DNA from 4 places in the Paenarthrobacter sp. NPDC018779 genome. Region 4 is predicted to be linked to each of the others. Evidence: predicted binding sites of a transcription regulator. Region 4 holds the regulator's gene; each other region holds the start of a gene.
The links. The regulator LexA, encoded in region 4, represses DNA repair genes until DNA is damaged. The targets are predictions, from matches to a motif close to TCGAACANNTGTTCGA.
Positions count from the first base shown of each region.

Region 1: the regulator LexA is predicted to act here: its motif matches at 2,465-2,480, upstream of ACH488_RS18850 (Y-family DNA polymerase).
Region 2: the regulator LexA is predicted to act here: its motif matches at 2,402-2,417, upstream of ACH488_RS18905 (LexA family protein).
Region 3: the regulator LexA is predicted to act here: its motif matches at 1,680-1,695, upstream of ACH488_RS14395 (shikimate dehydrogenase).

Region 1 covers NZ_JBIRZS010000024.1:10,090-14,298, forward strand. Annotated here, with positions in the region: gene ACH488_RS18845 (uroporphyrinogen-III synthase) at 1-1,071, shown strand, start outside; gene ACH488_RS18850 (Y-family DNA polymerase) at 1,106-2,404, opposite strand; gene ACH488_RS18855 (metalloregulator ArsR/SmtB family transcription factor) at 2,562-2,912, shown strand; gene ACH488_RS18860 (aquaporin) at 2,909-3,613, shown strand; gene ACH488_RS18865 (arsenate reductase ArsC) at 3,610-4,023, shown strand; gene ACH488_RS18870 (FAD-dependent oxidoreductase) at 4,035-4,209, shown strand, end outside.
Region 2 covers NZ_JBIRZS010000024.1:19,384-23,592, forward strand. Annotated here, with positions in the region: gene ACH488_RS18895 (sugar porter family MFS transporter) at 1-792, opposite strand, end outside; gene ACH488_RS18900 (LacI family DNA-binding transcriptional regulator) at 932-1,966, shown strand; gene ACH488_RS18905 (LexA family protein) at 1,957-2,388, opposite strand; gene ACH488_RS18910 (hypothetical protein) at 2,647-3,027, shown strand; gene ACH488_RS18915 (hypothetical protein) at 3,085-3,324, shown strand; gene ACH488_RS18920 (dihydrofolate reductase family protein) at 3,321-3,914, opposite strand; gene ACH488_RS18925 (SDR family oxidoreductase) at 3,955-4,209, opposite strand, start outside.
Region 3 covers NZ_JBIRZS010000013.1:92,963-97,171, reverse strand. Annotated here, with positions in the region: gene ACH488_RS14400 (bifunctional sugar phosphate isomerase/epimerase/4-hydroxyphenylpyruvate dioxygenase family protein) at 1-685, opposite strand, end outside; gene ACH488_RS14395 (shikimate dehydrogenase) at 685-1,587, opposite strand; gene ACH488_RS14390 (IclR family transcriptional regulator) at 1,794-2,564, opposite strand; gene ACH488_RS14385 (MFS transporter) at 2,767-4,089, shown strand.
Region 4 covers NZ_JBIRZS010000007.1:133,178-137,386, reverse strand. Annotated here, with positions in the region: gene ACH488_RS10470 (histidinol-phosphate transaminase) at 1-775, opposite strand, end outside; gene ACH488_RS10465 (LysM peptidoglycan-binding domain-containing protein) at 854-1,213, opposite strand; gene lexA (transcriptional repressor LexA) at 1,564-2,310, shown strand; gene ACH488_RS10455 (ATP-dependent DNA helicase) at 2,322-4,209, opposite strand, start outside.

The DNA of each region.
Region 1 (4,209 bases), on a different contig from region 4:
CGCATTGGCGTCACCTCACACCGCCGTTCCCGGGACCTCATCGAGGCGTTGGAACGCCGCGGTGCGAGCGTACTCCATGCCCCCGCCCTGAAGATCGCTCCCGTCCAGGAAGACCTGATCCTCATCGAGGACACCAAGAGCATCATCGAGGCCAAGCCGGATATCTGCATCGCCACCACGGCCTACGGCATGCGCCGCTGGTGCGAGGCCGCGGATTCCTTCGGCATCGGCGAGCAACTCCTGGAAACACTGTCCGCGTGCCGCATGTTCGTCCGGGGACCCAAAGCGCGCGGTGCCGTCCGCGCGGCGGGGCTTGCCGACGTCGGAATCAGCAGCGACGAAACCACCGCCACGCTGGTGGACATGCTCCTCGCGGAAGGCGTGCGCGGCAAGACCGTGGCGGTGCAGCTTCACGGCTACACGGATGTGCGCCAGCTTGAGCGGCTCCGGATGTCCGGGGCCACGGTGCTGACCGTGACGCCCTACCGGTGGGTGAAGCCCGACGGCGAGGACAAGCTGCCGCGCCTGATCGAAGCCGTGGTCAACGGGAACCTGGATGTCCTGACGTTCACCAGTGCCCCCGCAGTTGACGCGATGTGGAGCACGGCGCACGAGATGGGCCTGTACCGCCAACTCATCGAGGCCCTCAAGGGACCGGTGACGGTCGCCGCCGTCGGGCCTGTCACCGCCCAGCCATTGGTCGACGCCGGGCTGACGCCACTCATCCCGGACAGGTACCGCATGGGTGCCCTGATCCGCCTGGTCACCGAGCATCTGTCGCTTAATCATGTGCGCCGCCTGGAGACCAAGAGTGCCACCATCGAGCTGCGCGGGCGTTGCCTGCGGATCAACGGTGAGGTGGTGGAACTGGCGCCTGCCCCGTTGCTGTTGCTGCGGGCGCTTCTTGGCGCCGGTGGAGCGGTGCTGTCCCGCGAAGCGCTGTCCGATTTGCTGGACCTCCGCGGTTCGGTGCACGCCCTGGACATGACGGTCAGCCGGCTGCGCTCCTCGCTGCCCGATGGCAAGCTCGTGGAAACCGTGGTCAAGCGCGGGTACCGTCTGCGGGCGTAGTCCTTTCTTGCATCCCGCTGCGCCACCGTTCACTTCAGGCTGCCTTCACCAGGGGCAGTTCGTCCCAGCGGGTGGTGTAGCGGGGGCTCAGCAGGCCGCGCTTCATGGACCAATCCGGGCCGCCACGAATGCCTGCATGCCCCAAGCCGATGGAGCCGCGGCCGTAGCGTTTGCTGACCTGTTCCAGGAGCGGACCGATCCCCCGTTCCTCGTGACGGTTCTCGAAGATTTCCAACGGTTTCTGGTTGCCGGTGGGCCGCAGGTCCGTGACCATAATCCCCGCCTTCGCGTACTTGGTCCCTTCCTGGAACTTGGGCACCAGAGCGTGCGCTGCCTTGGTCAGGAGCACAGGATCCGACGTCGGCATGGGCAACCTGACGGTGACGGTCGGGAAGGATTTGTCGTTCGGGTTATACACGGAGGTTGCCGCGTAGGCCGTGAGCAGTTTGGCTTGCAGGTCATGCTTTGCAAGGCGGGCACTGGCCATCTGGCCATAGACGCTGAGCACCTGCCGCAACTGCGCCGCCGTCGTAATCGGCGTCGAGAAGGAGCGGGAGAAAATCAACTGGTCCCGCCCGATCTGTTCCTCTTCCATGGGGATGCACGGCGTACCCTGCAGTTCCAGCACGGTGCGCATCACGACGATCGAGAACTTGTCGCGCAGTTTCACGGGGTCCGCCCGCACCAAGTCCAGGATGGAGAAGATCCCGATGGCGTTCAGCCGCTTGGTGAGCCGCGTGGCTATCCCCCAGATTTCGATGACTGACAACCGCGACATGAGCGCCTCGCGTTGATCTGCCGGCACGGAATCCCAGCGGCACACGCCGTTGAACGCGGGATTGTGCTTGGCCCACTTGTTGGCGAGCTTGGCCAGGGTCTTGGTGGGCGCGATGCCTACACACACCGGCACGCCCACATGCTTGCGGCACGCTTCCTTGATGGTCCGTCCGAGATCCAGGAGGTGCTCCGGGCTGCCCTTCACCCCCAGGAAGGCTTCATCGATGGAATACACCTCCTGCCACGCCGAGTATCGCCGCAAGAGTTCCATGACGCGCAGGCTGATGTCGCCGTACAACTCGTAGTTGCTGGACATCGCGATGAGTCCCCATTCCTTGGCCCGCGGGGCGATCTTGAACCACGGGTCCCCCACGCCGATCCCGAGCTTCTTGGCCTCCGGCGACCTGGTCACCGCACAGCCGTCGTTGTTGGAGAGGACTATGAGCGGCTTGCCCTCGAGCGCCGGATTGAAGGCGCGCTCGGCTGATGCGTAGAAGCAGTTGATGTCCACGTGGGCGATTTCCTGCATCCGGCGCATGAGGGCTGGTTTGGACATGGGACCCCTTCCGGCGGTAGCACATGAACCCGGCCTTAGGCTGGTTCAACACGGTATTATTCGAACAAATATTCGAATAATACCAACTGTACTGCGGACCACCGACAAAACAGGTGTTGCCCGGAACATAGATGAGTGTAAATATTTACATGTGTCTATGTCCTTGGAACTGACCCCGGTTCAGACCGTCGCCTGCTGCTCGCCCCTGGCCAGGGAGCCCCTGTCCGAAAGCGAAGCCGAGGGTGTAGCCGCGCTGTTTAAGGCGCTGGCCGACCCGGTTCGGTTGCGGCTGATGTCCCTTGTTGCCTCCCACGAGGGCGGCGAGGCGTGCGTGTGCGACCTCAACGATGCCTTTGAGTTGTCGCAGCCCACCATCAGCCACCATCTGAAAGTGCTGCATGAGGCGGGCTTGTTGGATCGCGAGAAGCGTGGGGTGTGGGTTTACTACAAGGCACGGACCGAGGCATTGCAGAACCTGGCAGCCCTGATCGGCGGGCAGGCCGCGTGACGAATGTGCCGGGCAGGCGCGCCGCGGCTGAGTTTCTCGGCACCGCGTTTCTGGTGATGGCCGTGGTTGGCTCGGGCGTGATGGCTTCCCGACTGTCACCGAACGACGTCGGACTGCAGCTTTTGCAGAACAGCCTCGCCACCGGCGCCGCACTGCTCGCACTGGTCCTGGCACTCCAGCCGGTTTCGGCGTCGTTCAATCCCGTGGTGACGTTCGTCGAACGTGCCTTGGGGATGATCGACACCCGGACTGCGGCTGTGCTGGCCTCGGCTCAGGTTCTTGGTGGTTTGACGGGGACGGTCACAGCGAACCTGATGTTCGGGTTGGATGCGGCCTCCATATCGACCCACGAACGCTCCGGTCCGGGTCTTTGGCTGGCTGAAGTGATCGCTACCGCCGGGCTACTGGTCATTGTCTTCGGAACGGTTCGTTCCGGCAGGGCAGACCGGGTGGCCTTTGCCGTCGGCGGATACATCACGGCCGCCTACTGGTTCACCTCATCCACCAGCTTCGCCAACCCCGCCGTCACGATCGCCCGGACCATCACCGATACCTTCTCCGGGATCGCCCCGGCCTCCGCCCCGGGATTCATCCTGGCCCAACTCGCCGGCGGCGTTCTTGGGTTTGCCCTGATTCGCTTCCTCTACCCCGTTCCCAGCGCTTCCGCGGATATCGCGGCTGACCGAAAGGTGCTCGCATGAGCAACAAGCCCTCTGTCCTGTTCGTCTGCGTCCACAATGCCGGCCGCTCCCAAATGGCCGCCGCCTACCTCACCACCCTTTCCGGCGGGGCCATTGAGGTCCGCTCTGCCGGCTCGCAGCCCGCCGAGCAGGTCAACCCGGCCGCCGTCGAGGCCATGGCCGAGGTGGGCATCGACATGTCAGCCGAGATCCCGAAAGTCCTCACCACCGCGGCTGTCCAGGATTCCGACGTCGTCATCACCATGGGCTGCGGCGACGAATGCCCCTACTTCCCCGGCAAACGCTACGAGGACTGGGTCCTCGAAGACCCTGCCGGAAAGGGCGTCGAATCCGTCCGTCCAATCCGCGACGAAATCAAGGGCCGGGTTGAGGCGCTGATCGCCTCCCTGGCTCCCTCAACCGGGAAGTAGGGGACACAGCCATGACCGCTCTGGAAGCACTGCCTGTCGCAGTGATCGGCGCCGGGCCTGTCGGTTTGGCTGCCGCCGCACACTTGCTTGAACGGGGGCTGGAACCCCTGGTCCTGGAAGCAGGACCAGGCGTCGGCTCCGCCATCCGGGACTGGGGGCACATCCGGTTGTTCTCCACTTGGAAAT
Region 2 (4,209 bases), on a different contig from region 4:
CTTGAGCGCCGCCCAGGAGGTGGCCTTGGATGCCTTCTCTTCGTCCGCGAGGTGCTTGACGTCGGCCATCTCGGCTTCGGCGCGTTCCTCGGAGCGAATGGTCTTCAGGACAGCCAGCGCCTCGCGGGTGCGGCCCTTGGAGATGAGCCAGCGCGGCGATTCGGGCATCCGGAGCATGCCGAAGAACAAGGCGATGGCCGGCAGGGCTGCTACGGCGAGCATGATGCGCCACACTCCGCCGAATTCGCCCCAGATGTTGCCGATGATGGCGTTGACCACGAAGGCGGCGAGTTGGCCGATGACGATCATGAGTTCGTTGCGTCCGGCCAGGGATCCACGGATTTCGTAAGGCGCAAGTTCCGCCAGGAAGACCGGCACAACGGTTGAGGCGCCACCTACGGCCAGGCCCAGGATGATCCGGCCCAGCACCATGACTTCAAAACTTGGCGCAAAGACGCAGGCAAGGGTTCCGACGAAGAACAGCGTTGCCAGGAGGATGATGGTCTTCCGGCGCCCCCACCCGTCGGAAAGCCTGCCTCCGGCCACAGCGCCGGCTGCCGCGCCGAACAGCAGTGAACTGGTGACGATTCCTTCCGTCAGGGGCGTCAGGGCGAGATCGACCGTCATTGGCCGGAGCGCTCCGTTGATGACACCTGTGTCGTAACCAAAGAGGAGGCCGCCGAACGTGGCGACCAGCGCTACCAGGCCCAACCGTTTGCGGTGCGGGCCGTTGGTCAACGGGGGCAGGGCCGCGTTATGGGCACTCTCCCGTTGAGTTTGCGTAGCAGACATCAGGACTCCTTTGTCAGTGTGTTGCGGGTCATACTCTCCCGCTCTGACACAAGACTAACGCGCGAAAGGCTTAAATGTAAGGTCAAACTAACAAATGACCTTAATTGTTCGGTTTTGTCTTCATGGCAGGATGATCCCCATGGCATCCGAGAACCAGCCGCGCCGGGCTGCGACGCAGAGTGACGTTGCACGTGAAGTCGGTGTGTCCCGCACCCTCGTCTCCTTCGCCTTCCGCGGAGCGCCCGGAGTCAGCGGCGAAACCAAGGAAGCGATCTTCGAAGCCGCGAAGCGTCTCGGATACCGGCCCAATGCTGTAGCCGCCGACCTGGCACGCAAGCACCGCTCCGCCGTCGGGCTTTACCTCATGGACATCCGCAACGAGATCTACGCCGATATCCTCAGCGGCGTCCGGACAGCCCTCGCTCAGCAACCCAACAAGGCGCAGCAACACAACAGGTTGATCCTAAGCGTTTCCCGGTCTGCCGACGGCGAGGACCGCGGGGCGCTGGAGTCGCTGATCGAGGCCCGGGTGGGCATCATCATCGCCGCGACGCTCCTGGACCCGGACCATGACGTCCACGAGATGGCGCGGAGCGTACCGCTGGTGAGCGTGACGCGACCGGTGGAAGGAGTGGACAGCGTCTATTCGGACGACGCACATGGCGCCCGCGCGGCCACCGAGCACCTCCTGGGCCTTGGGCACACGCGGATCACCCACCTGGCAGGACTTGCCTACGACGGCCATCTGGTGCGTCGACGCGCCTACGAGCAAACCATGCGGGACGCCGGTCTGGTCCCGCAGACGGTATGCGCGGACGACTTCACCCAGGACTCCGGAGAACGCGCCGCAGCCCGGATCCTGGACCAAGCGGACCGGCCGACGGCACTTTTTTGCCACAACGACCAACTGGCACTCGGAGCGCGGGAAGCCGCCTACGCCAGGGGTATCGCCATTCCCGGGGACCTCTCGCTGATCGGCTACGACAACTCCCGCACCGCGCGGCTGCACGGGATCGACCTGACCTCGGTGGACCTGCACGCCGTCAAGCTTGGAGAGGCCGCCGGCGAGGTTGCCCTGCAGCGACTCACCAACCCGGACGGACCTCCCGCGGACCGCAGGTTCATGCCACAACTGGTGCTCCGGCGATCGACGGCGCGACCTCCTCAAATGTGATGAAGGCAGGTGGTGGCCACACCCCAAATGGTCAGTTCGGACAACGCCCCCACCCGGATGTCCGGAAACTTCGGATTGTCGGCCTGGAGTACCACCCCGGACTTCGTAATGCGGAGCCTCTTGATGGTCAACTCACCATCAAGGACAGCCACGACGACGGACCCGTCCTTCGGCTCCAGCGCGCGGTTGACGATCAACTCGTCGCCGTCACTGATACCCGCACCCTCCATGGACTGGCCGGTCACACGGACCACGAAGGTGCTGGTGACGTCCTTGATGAGGTGCTCGTTGAGATCGATCCGGCCATCGAAGTAGTCCTGTGCGGGCGAAGGAAACCCAGCTGCCACCGGAACCGGCGCCAACAGGACCGACACAAGAGAAAAGCCCGCATCTAGCACACGGGGGCCGACTATCACGCCCACAACACACCTTTATTCGAATATATGTTCGATACTTGAGTGTACAGCGGGTGGCGGACATTGTGTGCTTCCGGCGGGCCGAGCTCGAGATCGCGGCAACGCTGCGAGCGAGCTGGGAAGCTTGCAGCGACTTGGCTGCTCTCCCACGAGCTGGCATGCGAGCTGGCCAGTGCAGCCCTCCCCATAAATTACGCTAATGAAGTGATTATTTGGAGAGGTTGGGGAATCCTGGTGATTCTTGTGTTTGCAGTATGTGGCGGTTTGGCTGGCAGCCTGTCGCACGGCAACTTGATTGCCGTAGGGGTGGGGTTTGCTGCCGGAGCGGCGGGGATCTGGTATCTGGGCAAATGGTTCAACCAGACCATGCCCAAGGAGGCCTATGAAAAGGCCGTCAATCTACGTGCCCAGGAGCTCAACCGGATGGTGGAGGTGGGAGCGTATCAATTCCCCGGCCTTGCCGCACCGGGGTCCATCGAAGAGGCGCATGCCCAAGCAGAAGAACAGTGGAAGTACGAAGCCGAGACTGCGCGACGGGGATACTTCAACCGGCACAGCCTGTTCTTCCTCCCCATGCAGTACTGGGCCTTCGTGGCAGCCTTCGCTGCCGTAGCCACCATCATCAGCGGCCTGGCTCGAGGCTGACTTCCTTCCCAGTACAAGGGATCGACCACGCGGCCCCGGCGTGGGAGACTCCCGACTATGACTACTCCCCCGAATGCCATTGAACACTGGTGGCCGAAGCTGACGGCCGCCACCCAGGAATGGCTCATCAACAACAACGGTGACGCCGTTCGCCCGGACATCGTAGCCGAGATCGCGGCCGCGGGTGGTCCGGACGCCACGGATCCATGGTGGGCCGCCGGGGAAACAGAGGGATCGTACTTCCCCGACGCGGCCGTTGACGGGGTCGAAGAAGCAGCCAACCAGGAAATGCCCTAGCCCACTTTGTAGCGAAGGTGCGAAACCAGCCGGGTCCCCCGTACGTCCAACGGCTCAAGCCTCAGCTCGCCCACGCCGTCCAACAAGCGCTCCCCGCTTCCCAGGATCACAGGGGCAACGTGGAGCCGCAGCTCGTCAATGAGGCCGGCCGCCAGGAACTGCCGGGCCGTCGACGCTCCACCGGCAATCGCGACGTTCTTCCCGCCGGCAGCTTCGCGGGCCCGGGCCAGCACAGACTCAATAGGGTCCTTCACGAAGTGGAACGTGGTGCCACCCTCCATGACCAAGGGCTCGTGGGCGTGGGAGGTCAGCACGAAGACCGGAGCATGGTACGGCGGCTCCTCACCCCACCAGCCACGCCAATCGGCCGGCCATACCCCTTCGCCAGGACCGGCGAACATGTTCCTGCCCATGATGTACGCGCCGGCTTCGAGGATCCCGGCCACTTCCGCTGCGTTGGTATCGCGCTCCTGTAACTGCCAGCGGTGCAATGTCTCGCCACCGGCACCCAAAGGTTGCTCCATGGACTGGTTGGGGCCGGCAACAAAGCCGTCAAGGGACACGGTGAGATCACAGGTAACTTGGCTCATGCGCCCATCCTGCCACCGGACCAACCGAATGGTCACGGGTTCAGGTCACGTTGAAGCCGCCGTTGCTGTGCAGGACCTGGCCGTTGATCCATGAGCCGGCGTCGGAGAACAGGAACCGCACCAGTTTGGCCGTGTCCGCTGGTGTGCCCAGGCGTCCGGCCGGAGTGGCCCCTACCGCCCAGCCGCGAACGGCGTCGTCCATCCAGCCGGTATCGATCGGGCCCGGGTTGATCACGTTGGCGCGCACTCCCCTGGCCGCCAACTCCACGGCTGCCGCCGTCACGATCCTGTCCAG
Region 3 (4,209 bases), on a different contig from region 4:
GGACCACGTGGCCCATGAACTTGGCGAGTTCGAACTGTCCCTCGCCGGGGAAAACCCGGTAGTGCCGGCTCCAGGACAGCACATCCATGGAGAGCTTGGGGGCGTCGGCCACCTGGACGAAGAAGATCTTTTCCGCGTTGATGTCCTCGATCGGCGCGGTGTCCCAGTCCCGGGAAAGGATGTGGAACGAGTCCAGGCAGGTGCCGAGGTTGGGGTGGTCCACCATCTCCACCAGGCGGTAGGCGTGCTCGTAATCGTTGACATACTTGCCCCAGGCCAAGGCTTCGTAAGCCACCTTGACGCCGTGGTCCCCCGCCAGTTCGGCGAGTTCGCGCAGCTGTTCGGCCCGAAGGTTATCGTCGTCGATGGTTGCCGTGGCCACGTTGGAGCAGACCAGGATGGTGTCCATGCCCAGGCGCTCCATCAGGTTGAACTTCGCCCCGGCGCGCTTGAGGTTTGCCTTCAGCAAGTCCGGAGTGACGCCGTCGAAGTCGCGAAACGGCTGGTACAAATCCAAGCCGAGGCCCAGATCCGCCGCCATCTTCCGTACGTCCTCGGGGCTGAGCGAAGAGGTGACGAGGTCCTGCTCAAAGATTTCAATACCGTCGAAACCCGCGATGGCGCAGGCTTGCATCTTCTCCCTCAGCGTGCCGGACAGGCAGACCGTAGCGATTCCAGTGCGCATCAGTGGGCCGCCTTTGCCAGTGCTGGTGCCTGCTCTTCAGAGGCGATGAGTTCCAGGAAGTGTTCGCGCATACGGTCGCGGTCGGCGTCCTGTCCGGTAAAGATCTTGAAGGCGTCCGCCGCCTGCCCAACTGCCATGCGGCCGCCGTCGAGCACTTCGCAGCCTTTGGCGCGCGCTTCGCGGACCAGTTGCGTTTCGATGGGGCGGTAGACGATGTCCGCCACCCAGTGGCGGGATTCCAGGAGCTCGATGTCCAGCGGCAGGCCCGGGTGGGCTGCCATGCCGATGGGGGTGCAGTGCACCAAGCCGTCAGCGAGGGGCATGATCTGTCCCAGTTCGGCGATGCTTCGCGGCGTGATGGTTGCAGCCGGGAAGAGTTCGCCCAGCTCTGCGGCACGTTCGGCCGCGCGGTGGGGGTCCATGTCCACGAGGTCCAGCTGCTTGGCGCCTGCCTTGAGCAAGGCGTACGCGACGGCGGATCCGGCACCGCCCGCGCCGAGCTGGACCACGCGATCTAGCTTGGCCTCCGGGAGTCCGTCGGCGAGCGCCGAGCCGAAGCCGGAGAAGTCTGTGTTGTGGCCGATGAACCGGCCGTCCTGGATCAGGACCGTGTTGACGGCACCCAGGCGACGGGCGTCGTCGGAAATCTCGTCAAGGTGCTCCAGCACCAGCTGTTTGCACGGGTGAGTGATGTTGAGGCCGTTGAAACCCATCTGCCGGGCGGCTGTGAGGAGATTCCCGACGGCGGTGGCCGGCAATGCGAGCTCAAGCAGGTCGATGGGGCGGTACAGCAAGCGAAGGCCCTGCACGTCGGCCTCGCGTTCATGCATGGGCGGAGTCAGCGAGGGCATGACGCCTTCGCCAATCAGGCCCACCAGAACGGATTCGGCTCGGTTGCTCATCCTCAAGCTCCTTTTACTTTCACGCTCCGCCGGTGCGTATCAACGCGGTCCCGACCGGGCGTATGACTCAGGTTACTACAGTTGTTCATATTCCGCACGCATGTTCTTATCGCGAACAAACTGCCAGGGCTGCCCCTGCGTTGCTGGGCCTGCCCTGCGTGCTTCGTGAGTGTCTTGCGGCGCAAAGCGGGCCCCACAACGCATGTTCAGCGCTGGGGCAGGCGGGCCGCGAGTTCTGCCGCGGCTTCCTGCAGGGTGGGCACGTGGGCCACGAGTTCCTCCATGGTCAGGCGGAATACCGGCACGGCGACGGCGATCGACGCAAAGGCATTGCCCTGGGAGTTGAGAATCGGCACGGCAACTGCACGCATGCCAATCTCGTTCTCCTCATCCATCACGGCATAGCCCTGGCGGCGGACCTGCTCAATCTCCTCACGGAACTTGTCCCGATCGGTGATGGAGTGCTCAGTCAGGGCCTCGAGGGGAAGTTCTTCGAGCAGTCGCTTGCGCTCGATCTCCGTCTCGAACGCCACGATCGCCTTGCCCACGGACGTGGTGTGGAGCGCACCAAGGTGTCCGGGGTCGCTCGTGACCCGGAAGGACTTGGGTCCGTCCACCTTGTTGACCGTCAGGTGATGGTCGCCGTCGCGAACGGAAAGGATGGTGGCTTCATGCGTGCGTTCAGTGACGCGTTGCAGTACAGGCAGTGCAGTTGCTGCAAAACCGTGATGATTGGAAACGCGCTGGCCGAGCTGGAACACGCGGAGGCCCAGATGGTACCGGCGCCCGTCCGGCTCATAGTCCACAAAGCCATCCCTGGTCAGTGAGCCCAGCAGGCGGTATGTAGTGCTGAACGGCAGGCTTGCGCTCCTGGCAAGGTCCGCCGCACTGGCGCCCTTCGGCTCGTTGCCCAGCAATACCAAAAGGCTCAAGGCCTTGCCAACCATGTCGGTCTTTGTGTCCTCTTTCACACTCATAAGTGAAATACTCTCACATTGTGAGAGCTATTTCTAGATGGTGATTACTTCTCTTGACAAGTGACCCCACTCACAGCCACTATTGCTGTATTACACAAGTAGCTCTCACCATGTGGTTACTTATCGGGAAGCTCCAGCCGCACCTCGCTCGGGATCCCGCACAGCTTTATCCGCGACATCGTCGTCACAGAAGGAACACCCCATGAGCCAAACAATGCCGTCAGCGACGCCAGGCACAGAAACGACCAAGGGAACGCCCAAGAAAGCCGCACTCGCCAGCTTCCTGGGCAGCGCCGTTGAGTACTACGACTTCTTCATCTTCGGATCGGCCGCCGCGCTGATCTTCCCGCACGTCTTCTTCCCGGATGCGGACGCCAACGCTGCCATCATGTCCTTCGCGACCTTCGGCTTCGCCTACGTCGCACGCCCCGTGGGCGCCATCATCTTGGGCCACTTCGGTGACCGGATCGGCCGCCAGAAGGTCCTCATGTTCACACTGGTCCTCATGGGTGCGGCAACCTTCGTGATCGGCTGCCTGCCGGACTTCAAGACCATCGGCTGGTGGGCACCCGTGCTGCTGGTGCTGGCCCGCCTGGCCCAGGGCCTCTCCGCCGCCGGCGAGCAGGCCGGTGCCTCCTCCATGACGCTGGAGCACGCTCCGGACAACCGCCGCTCGTTCTTCACCTCCTGGACCCTCACCGGAACACAGGGTGGACAGATCCTGGCAGCTCTGGTCTTCATCCCGGTGGTGGCGCTTCCCGACGAGATCAAGTACGGCATCGGCTGGCGCATCCCGTTCTGGCTCAGTGCCGTGGTGGTGATGGTGGCCTACTTCATCCGCCGCACCCTGCACGAGCCGCCCGCATTTGCCGAGGCCAAGAAGAACAACCAGATCGCAAAACTTCCCATCGCCGACCTCCTGAAGCTGCACTGGCGCGACGTCCTCCGCGTGGTGTGCTGCGCCTTCATCGCCGCCGTCAGCACGGTGTTCGGAACCCTGGCCATCAAGTACGCCCAGGACGTAGCCCACGTAAACAGCACCATTACGCTGTGGCTCGTGGTTGCGGCCAACATCGTGGCACTTGGCACCCAGCCCCTGTTCGGCATGCTGGCGGACAAGATCGGCCGCAAGCCCGTGTTCGTCTACGGAGCCCTGGCCAGCGCCATCATGACACCGGTCTTCCTCCTGACCCTCGAAGGCGGCAATGTGCCGCTGATGTTCCTGGTCTCCATCGTGTTCTTCTCGTTCGGTTATGCCGCAGCCAACGCCGTCTGGCCGTCGTTCTATGGAGAAATGTTCAGCACCAAGGTCCGTTTCTCCGGCCTGGCCATCGGCACGCAGCTCGGCTTCCTCATGGCAGGCTTCGCTCCGGCAATCGTTACGGCCATGGGCGGAACCAAGGCCGGCGGATGGGTCCAGATCTCCATCTTCAGCGGCATCATCTGCGTGATCGCCGCCGTCTCCGCCCTGACAGCCCGTGAATCCGCAAAGGTCCCGACGGCCCAACTCGGCCTGCACAAGTAGTCCAGCCTGTAACGGAGGAGCGCTCCTTCCCGGCTCCTGGGAGCGCCCACCAGTGACGACACACAGAAATGCCCGGCATGTTCCCCAACATGCCGGGCATTTCAGCGTCCCGCGCAACCT
Region 4 (4,209 bases):
ACGGCAAACGGACCAGGCGGATGGCATCGGTGACCTCGGGCGCCGCAGCCATGTAGCCCAACCGCGCACCGGCCAGGGCGAAGGCCTTACTCATGGTGCGCGAAACAATGAGCCGTTCGCGGCCCGGCAGCAAGGTCAGGGCACTGGGCGTGTTGTCGTGGGCGAACTCGTGGTACGCCTCGTCCACGATCACGATCGCCTGGCTGGCCTCTCCGGCTTCATAGACAGCCTCCACGACGTCCAGGCCGAGACCCGTTCCGGTGGGGTTGTTGGGCGAGCACAGGAAGACGATGTTGGCGCCCGCCTCAGCCACCTGCGCGGCGGCGGACGCCGCGTCCAAACTGAAATCCTCGCCACGAACACCACGGACGTACTCCGTGTCGGTGCCACTGGCCAGGAGCGGGTACATGGAATACGTGGGAGGGAAACCAAGGGCCTTGCGGCCGGGACCACCGAAGGCCTGGAGGATCTGCTGGAGGACCTCGTTGGATCCATTGGCCGCCCAAATGTTGGCAGGACTGAGGCCATGGCCCAGGAACTCCGCCAACGCTTCCCGCAGTTCGGTGAATTCGCGGTCCGGGTAGCGGTTCAGTCCGGTGGCTGCAGCGGCCACGGCTTCGGTGATCGCGGCCTGGACATCGGCCGGCACGCCATGGGTGTTCTCGTTGACGTTGAGCAGAATCGGAACGTCAAGCTGCGGTGCGCCATAGGGGCTCAGTCCACGCAGGTTGGTCCGGAGGGGAAGTCGGTCAAGTCGCTCAAGCTGGTCAGTCACCCCACCAGTTTAAGGGGCGCCGGTGAGTGCCTCGTAACTGTGACGCATGGACGGGATTCACGCCAACGTCCGGGTGGACTACTTGGCAGGAACAAACAATTGCTGGCCAGGGGTGATGCGTCCGCCGCGGAGGTCATTCAGCTGGATGATCTCCGCAATGACATCCCGCGGGTCACGCTCGGGAGCGGCAGCCCCGGCGATGCCCCACAGGGACTGACCAGGCTGCACTGTCACGCTGACGGCGACTGGCGGCTGCAGTTGCGACGGGGAATCCGAAGCCTTGGCCGGCGAGTTCAGGAAGCCCGCAAAGCTAAGCAACGCGGCCACCAGCAACATGGCCGGGATGCCAAAGAAAACGATCCGCCCGCGCCGGGTGAGCCGGATGCGGGTGGGTGCCGGCGCGTTGCGGAACTCGTGGAACGTTGTGACTGCGGACATGAGCTGAGCCCTTCTGAGCGATTGCCTGGTCCCGGGAACCAGGACCCTGCTGCCAATACCTTGTGTTCACCGGCGTAGCGGCGATATTCGAACACTTTCTTCGAACATCGAACCCAGGAGCCGGATTACTAGAACACATATTCGAACCTTGCTTTGACATTTTTAGCACTTATCAACGAACGGTGTCGAGACTCGCTAGAACAAATGTTTGATAAACGCTGGTGCCTGGCCTACGTTTGAGTGAAGAAACAGGCACAGATGCAGTGCATCAGGAGGGTCTGACATTTTTGGACCCACATCCCGGCAGCACTCTGAACGCCGCCGGGCGGAACGGAAGGGCAATGGCGAACATGGCAGCGAAGGCCACAGGCGGCGGGGCACCCCTGCGGAGCCAACAGCCCACCAAAAGTCCCAAAAGCCTGACTGTCCGTCAGAAGAAGATCCTCGAAACCATCCAGCGTTCCGTCAATGAGAACGGCTACCCGCCCAGCATGCGCGAAATCGGCGATACGGTGGGTTTGGCCAGCCTCTCGAGCGTCACCCACCAGTTGTCCCAGCTGGAGAAGCTCGGTTACCTCAGGAGGGACCCCAAGCGTCCTCGCGCCATGGAAGTCCTCATGCCACTGACCCTTGACGGTGGTGCCACCATCCCGGGAGTGGAAGCACCCGCAACGTTGCGCAGTACCGGCGGCCTCGCCGTAACGGAGCTGGCAAGTGCCAGCGACACTGCGCTGGTTCCCTTGGTGGGTCGCATCGCTGCCGGTGGCCCGATCCTGGCCGACCAGACAGTGGAGGACGTCCTCCCCCTCCCCCGGCAGTTGGTGGGCCATGGCGAACTCTTCATGCTGAAGGTAGCCGGCGATTCAATGATCGATGCCGCCATCTGCGATGGCGACTGGGTTGTTGTCCGCCGGCAGAACGACGCCATCAACGGCGATATCGTGGCAGCCCTCCTGGACGATGAGGCCACGGTCAAAACATTCCGGCAGCGCGACGGCCACACCTGGCTCCTCCCCCAGAACACGCAGTACGAGCCCATCCTTGGCGATCAAGCCACCATCATGGGCAAAGTCGTGTCGGTGTTGCGCTCCCTTTAGGGACCGTCTTCCTATCGCCCGGTCCGGGCCAGCCTTTCCAAGGCGCCCTGGACGATCTTCCGGTCCGTCGTGGCCCAGAAGGGCGGCAAGGCAGCCCGCAGGAACCCGCCGTACCTTTCGGTGGAAAGCCGCGAGTCGAGGATCGCCACCACGCCCTTGTCTCCCGTTGACCGGATCAGCCGCCCTGCTCCCTGCGCCAGGCGGATAGCGGCATGGGTCGCCGAGACGGCCATGAACCCGTTTCCACCGGATTGGGCCACAGCACGCGACCTTGCCGTCATCAGGGGATCATCGGGCCGTGGGAAGGGGATCCGGTCAATGACCACCAGGCGGCACGAACCACCCGGCACGTCCACCCCCTGCCACAGGGACATGGTGCCGAAAAGGCACGTATCCGGTTCGTCGGCGAACTGCTTCACCAGCGCCGCCATGGTGGATTCCCCTTGGCACAGGATGTCCACATCGATCCGCAGCCGCATGGCATCTGCAGCTTCCTCGGCTGCGCGCCGGGAGGAAAAGAGGCACAGCGCTCCCCCGCCGGAGGCACGGATGAGGTCCTCAAGCTCGTCCAGGGCTTCGGGCGATGTTCCGCGTCCGGGCTTGGGCAAGTGCTTGGCCACGTAGAGTACGCCCTGCTTCGGATAGTCAAAGGGCGATCCCACGTCCAGGCCCGTCCAGCTGGGAGCCCCGTCCCCCAGCAGGCCCAGCCCGCCGGCGGCCGGTTCGAAGGCCGAACCAATGGCCAGCGTGGCAGATGTCAGAACCACTGTGTGGCCCGCAAACAGCCCTTCCCGGAGCCGTCCGGCCACGCTCAGGGGAGCAATGTTGATGAGGGCGGGAGCTGTTTCGTCAGGCTGCGAGTAACCCTGCTGGGGATCGAAGGTGCTGTTCCTGGAGAACCACACCACCTCCCGGTTTTCCTTCGCGGCCAGTAACCTCTCGGACAGTTCCAGAATGAGCATGAGCCGCGAGCGGGCCAACTGGCGTCCACCGTCCACCGCGTTCGAGGAATCCGTTTTCGAATCGGACAATGCGGCCCTGGTGGCGTCCCGGAGCTGGTCCAGGCAATCAAGCTGTTCGTCGTTGAGGCCGTTGGGCACCAAGCCGCTGGGAACTCCAACAAGGGCCAGGTCCAGCCGGTCCGCGGCCGCGTTCAGGGCATCCACAGTGATGGCCGTGTGCTTGCGTGCGCTTGAGGCCGCAGCATGGATCATGGCCACGGACAACTGGCCGGAAACGGCCCCGGTGACCCGGTCCTGGAGTTCGTGGGCTTCGTCCACCACCACCACGTCGTACTCCGGCAGGACAGCCAGTCCTTCAAAGGCGCTCACCGCGAGCATTGCGTGGTTGGTGACCACCACATCAGCCTCGGCCGCCCGGGCGCGTGCCTGCTCGCTGAAGCATTCCTCCGCCATGGGACACTTCTGCGCCCCCAGGCATTCCATCGAAGTAACTGAAACCTGGCGCCATGCACGGTCTGTCACGCCCGGCATCAGTTCGTCGCGGTCGCCCGTGGCGGTCTTCTCCGCCCACTCGCGCAGCCGCACCACTTCCTTGCCCAGTTGCGACGACGGCCCGCCCAGCGATGCGGCGAAGTGCGGCACGCTGGTGTCCTCCCCGAGAGAGAAGAGCTGTCCTTCGGACGGTTCTTCGCTGGGAAATCCGCCCTCGAGCTTTTGCAGGCACACATAATTGGCCCGGCCCTTGACGAGCGCCACGTTCACGGGCCGTTCCAGGGCCGGGTTGATGGTCTCCAGCAGACGGGGAAGGTCCCTCCCCACGATCTGTGTCTGGAGGGCCAGGGTGGCGGTGGACACCAACGTGGGCTTGTTGCTGTCCATGGAATGGGCGATCAACGGGATCAGGTAAGCCAAGGACTTACCCGTTCCCGTTCCCGCC